Regions from separate parts of the Vibrio astriarenae genome, predicted to be linked through region 1. Evidence: predicted binding sites of a transcription regulator. Region 1 holds the regulator's gene; the other holds the start of a gene.
The links. The regulator MetJ, encoded in region 1, represses methionine synthesis genes. The targets are predictions, from matches to a motif close to TTAGACNTNTANANGTCTAA.

Region 1 (3,168 bases):
TGACTAGAGGCTCTTCAACCAAGAAGTTCAATATCTGTTGTGAGCTCTCTTCATGCACACGCATGCGAGCGCCGAGTGTACGAATGCCGCGCAGCGTCATGTAGCTGTCAAACGGCGTTCCAGTTGCTCCAATACAGTTACCCCACCAAGCAAGCTCTTCGGCATGTTCTTCTGTTTTCGTGATCACCACGCCGCCAATCACATCGGAGTGGCCATTAATGTACTTAGTGGTTGAATGAATCACAAAGTCTGCGCCGAGCTCTAAGGGCTTTTGGTACACAGGTGTCAAAAAGGTATTGTCTACCGCTACTAGTGCACCCACTTCTTTCGCTTTGGTACAAATCGCGTTGATATCTACCACGCGAACCAATGGGTTCGATGGTGTCTCCAATAGAATCAGTTTTGGTTTTTTCGCTAGCGCGGCATTGAGGGCTTGTTCATCTGTTTGGTCAACAAACTGGACCTTAAAATCGCCTTTTCGCGCGCGTGTATTGAACAGGCGATAAGTACCGCCATAACAATCATGCGGAGCAACAATAAGATCATCTGGACCTAAAAATGCGGAAACCCAAAGATTGAGTGCGGAGGTGCCACAGTTGGTAACGACGGCCCCTTTTCCTGATTCTAACTCAAAAAGAGCCTGCTCTAGCAAACCTCGATTTGGGTTACCAGAACGGGTATAGTCATAGTTTGGTACTTCACCAAAGGCTGGAAAGCCATAGTTGGTAGAGAGGTAGATGGGTGGAACAACCGCATGGTATTGAGTGTCTGATTCGATGCCGGTGCGAACGGCAATTGTCGCAGGCTTGCGTGCGCTCATAAGAGTGTCCTTCCCAAAGAGTGATAGTGCTTCACAAAACGTTTATCTTTATCTGCTATAAACGTTGTTTAATCCGTTATCCAACACTTTACTTTTCATAATGTGAGACGTCAACACTTCTAGACGTCTATATGTCTTTGCTCTTAGCCTTAAATCCGGCTAAAATCTCCCCCTTATCCATTTAGATTAAACATGACTGAAAGGTGTCTCATGGCAGACTGGAATGGCGAATACATTAGCCCATATGCTGAACACGGTAAAAAGAGTGAACAAGTAAAGAAAATCACGGTATCAATCCCACTTAAGGTATTGAAAGTACTAACCGATGAGCGTACTCGCCGCCAAATTAACAATCTGCGTCATGCGACCAACAGTGAGCTGCTGTGTGAAGCTTTTCTACATGCTTACACGGGGCAGCCTCTCCCAACAGATGAAGACTTGAGAAAAGACCGTCCTGACGAAATTCCTGCAGAAGCGAAAGCGTTAATGACAGAGATGGGCATCGAGTTTGAAACGTTTGATGAAGAGTAAGATCAAGTCGCTTGGTGAGTAGGGATCGTTCGTTGCGATCGAGCTTTCGTTTAGAGTGAACAACGAATCAAAGCCCAAGGAACATATGGCTCAAAACAGTAAAAAAAGACGTACTACGCTACAGGATATCGCTGATCAAGTGGGTATCACCAAGATGACAGTATCTCGCTATATGCGTGATCCCAATTCTGTAGCAGAAAAAACGCGAGAAAAAATAGCAGCAGTTATCGAAGAGATAGGATACATAGAGAATCGCGCGCCAGCGATGCTCTCCAAGTCATCGAGTCGTGCCATAGGTATACTCTTACCCTCTCTTTCCAACCAAATTTTTGCTTCGTTTGTGCAGGGCATTGAAACCGTCACTAAAGCCAACGGCTATGAAACCTTGATCGCCCACTTTAGCTACGATGAGCTTGAAGAAGAGAGTAAAATAGCCTCTCTGCTCGCTTACCAAGTTGATGGCTTAATTTTAACGGAAAGCCATCACACCAACCGCACACTGCAAATGATCAAAGCGGCAGATGTTCCGGTTGTCGAAACGATGGAGCTACCGGAACAACCGATCGACATGGCGGTTGGGCTTGATCATCGCGAGGCCTCTTACCAGGTTACGAAGCAGATAATGGCGGCAGGCAAGCGCACCATAGCCTACTTTGGCGCACGTCTCGACACGCGAACTCGTTTGCGTATGGAAGGCTATGATAGAGCGGTGACTGAGGCGGGTATAACCCCGTTTCACGTCCTCACTGAAGAGCACTCTAGCTTCTCGATGGCGGATGATCTTTTAGATAGAGCGCTCGCTGATAAGCCAGAGCTGGATGCGGTATTTTGTACCAATGATGATATCGCGATCGGTGTGTTGATGAGTGCGCAAAGACGTGGGATTAAAGTGCCCGAGCAGTTGTCTGTCGTCGGCTACAATGCGTTAGATATTGGCACTATGGTGACGCCGCGTTTGACGAGTGTCGATACACCAAGGTTTGAGATTGGGGTAAAGAGTGCGGAGCTACTGATTGCACGCCTCAAAGGTGAAGAGATCGAGAGTGATAGAGTAGATATGGGCTATCACATCACTAAAGGCGAGAGTATTTAGCTCTTCTAGCTGAATCAATTAAAAAGGAGCCAAAGTGGCTCCTTTTTTGGTATCTGAAACGAGCCTAAACGATAAAGCTCGCGCCGTCTTCTGCGCTTGAAACACTTTGGCGTAAGACGCTAAATAAGTTACGTCCCCAAGTTTGTTGAACCGCTTCCGTGTCGATGGACAGAGGCTCGCGTCCAGTCGTGTCGGCTAGATTGTTCAGCTCGCCAGTCTGACAGTTCAAACTCAGAATATCACCATCGCGAACCAGACCAATCGCGCCGCCACGCAGAGCTTCTGGCGATACGTGAATCGCCGATGGGATTTTGCCTGACGCGCCAGATAGGCGACCATCAGTAACCAGAGCGACACTAAAACCTGCTTTTTGGATATTGCCCAAGATCGGCATCAGCTTGTGCAGTTCTGGCATCCCATTCGCGGCAGGACCATTGTGAGTAACGACAACGATACAGTCTTTGTTGAGTTCACCGCGCTGGTAAGCGGCTTCCACTTCATGTTGGCATTGGAAGACAACAGCCGGTGCTTCGATGATGCGCTGCTCTTCTTTGACCGCAGATACCTTCACGACGGCTTTACCTAGGTTACCATCCAGAACGCGAGTCCCGCCCGTAGCTTGGAAAGACTCTCCTGAGCTTGCAATGACACTTGGGTCATCGCTTTGAGCACATGAGGACCAGCGAAGCTCACCGTTATTTAAGCTTGGTATTGTCATCTGACT
Region 2 (3,168 bases), 1.5 Mb from region 1:
AGTGGTATTCAACATGTGTTTGGTTTTGAAGCAGGGCTCGGGCTACAAGTTGTCGTAATTGCGGTGGTTACTTTGCTTGCCGTTGTTTCAGTACTGCGTGGTATTGATGGTGGTGTGAAGGTCATCAGTAACATCAATATGATAGTTGCGTTTCTGCTTCTGTTCTTGGTTGCAGCGATTGGATTTGCTGTGTCGATGGGGTCACTGCCAACAACATTGATGGGTTACGTGGAGAGTTTCATTCCGTTGAGTAACCCGCATGGTCGTGAAGATGAGTTGTGGATGCACGGTTGGACTGTATTTTACTGGGCTTGGTGGATTTCATGGTCGCCATTCGTTGGTATGTTTATCGCTCGTGTTTCGCGAGGCAGAACAGTTCGCGAGTTTATGATAGCGGTATTAATTGTGCCGACGACAGTAACATTAATCTGGATGTCCGTATTTGGCGGTATGGCGATCGATCAAGTAATCAATAACGTTGGCCAACTTGGCTCTAAAGGCCTAACGGACGTTTCGCTGGCGATGTTCGAAATGTTTGATGTCCTGCCTATGAGTACGCTGCTATCCATTATTGCGGTTATTTTGGTGATGGTGTTCTTTATTACCTCATCTGACTCAGGCTCGCTTGTTATCGACAGTATTACGGCTGGTGGTAAGGTAGATGCGCCTGTTTTGCAACGTTGTTTCTGGGCGTTTATGGAAGGTGCGATTGCTGCAGCGCTACTTTGGGTCGGTGGCACCCAAGCAGTCGAAGCACTGCAAGCTGGCGCTATTTCAACAGCGTTGCCATTCACTTTCGTTCTGTTGGCGATGTGTGTGAGCTTGCTGATGGGTATGAATACAGAGAAAGAGTATCGTTAACTTCTCTTTCTGTGATTGAGAAGGGATGCCAAGTGGCATCCCTTTTTTGATTAATCGTCTTTTGTGAAGTTTGCTTCACTAAACTGGTCAAGATCATACGGTGTTTGTTGATATACACAATAATTGAGCCAGTTGGAGAAGAGCAAATGACCGTGGCTACGCCAACTTGCATTTGGCTTATTGTCTGGGCAGTTATTCGGATAGTAGTTAACTGGAATCGCAGGCTCCATACCTTCACCGAGGTCACGGGTGTATTCATTGTGTAGTGTCAATGCATCGTACTCTGGGTGACCAGTGACAAAGACATTTCGTTTGTCCTTGGTAGCAGCCAAATAGACGCCAGCAACATCAGAGGTCGCGAGGATGTCTAAGTCCGTATGCTCTTCGAGATATTGCGGCGAGAAATCAGCATAACGTGAATGTGGTGCTAGGAACGTATCATCGAAACCACGCAAAATCGGATGGAAAGGGTGGTGAATTTCATGATGGTAGACACCCGATAGCTTTTCTTTACGCGTTCGTTTTGGTAAATCGTAAAGCAGTTTAAGACCAGCTTGAGCAGCCCAACAAACATAGAGCGTAGATGTGACATGTTGCTTTGCCCAGTTCATGATGGTTTGGAGGTGTTCCCAGTAAAGCACATCTTCAAATTGGACAAGGCCTAGAGGTGCACCAGTGATGATCAAACCATCGAAATTACGATCTTTTACCATTTCAAACTGGCGATAGAAGGTATCCAAGTGCTCTTCAGGGGTATTCTTACTCGGTCTATTATCGATACGCAGTAGTTCGACATCCACCTGAAGTGGGCTGTTGGATAAAAGTCTTAAGAATTGCGTCTCGGTTTCAATCTTCTTGGGCATCAAGTTTAAAATGAGAACTTTGAGAGGACGAATTTCCTGAGTGGAGGCACGCGTCTCTGGCATAACGAAAATGTTTTCGTTGCGCAGTACATCGGAGGCAGGTAATTGGTCAGGTATCTTGATTGGCACAGCTTTACTCCCTAAGCTTTTGGACGTCTATACATCCAAACTTATCGCAAACTGTGATTTATGTCGATAGCTAAATCACATATTATCTAAATCATTTCGTTATCCTTATTGTTATGACTGACTATGTATCAACAAGATAGAGCCGCACTAATATTAATTCGGGGTTTACCCGGTGCTGGAAAATCAACCTTGGCCCAACATTTATCACTAGAGCTTGGGTGTCAGCACTTTGAAGCGGATATGTTTTTCATCGATGAGCAGGGAAGATATACGTTCGACGTCAATCAGCTATTGGATGCTCACGGCTGGTGTCAACGAGTGACACGAGATGCCCTGAGTCGCGGAGAGTGCGTGATTGTTTCGAACACTTTCGTTCAAAAATGGGAAATTGAACCGTACGTAAAAATGGCAAAACAGTGTGGTAAGAAGATTGAAATTATCGAGGTAAATGGCGGCTTTAACTCTATCCATGATGTGCCAGAGACAACGATCATGGCAATGGAGCGGAAGTGGTATTCCATCCCAAAGCGTTGGAAACATTTCGTCAAACACACTTTCTATACTCATGAGCAAACCGATGTCAGAACAAAGTAACTTCATCATTCGATCCGCTCGCTTTGATGATTTAGAAGAACTCAATGAAATGATGTATGACCTACATGATGAACATCATCAAATCGCACCGGAACTATTTAAGCCAGCGGAGCATATAGAGAAGTCAATTGCTCACTACCTTGAGCATCCCGAGTGTTTGGTATATGTCGCTATGTGCGATGACCATGTTGTGGGTTTTGTGTCCGGCTACTTTGGCCAGTATCAATCTCCCGTAAGCCAACCTGTGTTAATGGGAAGCGCCGATGAGTTGTATGTCGATGTCCAACACAGAAAAGGGGGTATTGCCCAAGCCTTAATGAAGCGTATTGAGTGCGAGTTTCGTGACTATGGTGCTAAATTTATGTTTGTGGAAGTGTGGGACAAAAATCAGGCTGCGGTAAGCTTTTATCGCCAATTTGGATTTGAAAACCATATCCATTGTTTGGTGAAACCATTGACCGAAAAAAATTAAGTCATTAATTAGAGGTGAATTTTGATTCGATTGCTATGGATAGCGTTGGTTTGTGCCGTTTTTCCGCCAACGGCTGCTCAAGCTCAGGAAGATAAGCTCCCTGCCGGTGTTCGAGGTTCGTTGTGTATTGTTCACGCTGACAACAAGCTTGTGATGGTTGAAGAGATTTTCAGTCGAAAACTCTCTCTTCCGGGTGGTACCATATCAAACGGAGAAGACCCACGGCTAACAGCTCAGCGGGAAACATGG

Region 2: a site for MetJ is predicted at 1,873-1,892, ahead of metA (homoserine O-acetyltransferase MetA). Genes of this name have one in related genera too.

The regions. Positions count from the first base shown of each region.
Region 1 covers NZ_CP047475.1:100,376-103,543, forward strand. Annotated here, with positions in the region: gene GT360_RS00525 (O-succinylhomoserine (thiol)-lyase) at 1-820, opposite strand, end outside; gene metJ (met regulon transcriptional regulator MetJ) at 1,031-1,351, shown strand; gene GT360_RS00535 (substrate-binding domain-containing protein) at 1,437-2,444, shown strand; gene edd (phosphogluconate dehydratase) at 2,509-3,168, opposite strand, start outside.
Region 2 covers NZ_CP047475.1:1,603,926-1,607,093, reverse strand. Annotated here, with positions in the region: gene GT360_RS07685 (BCCT family transporter) at 1-861, shown strand, start outside; gene metA (homoserine O-acetyltransferase MetA) at 912-1,853, opposite strand; gene GT360_RS07675 (ATP-binding protein) at 1,977-2,447, shown strand; gene GT360_RS07670 (GNAT family N-acetyltransferase) at 2,431-2,919, shown strand; gene GT360_RS07665 (bifunctional NUDIX hydrolase/phosphatase PAP2 family protein) at 2,941-3,168, shown strand, end outside.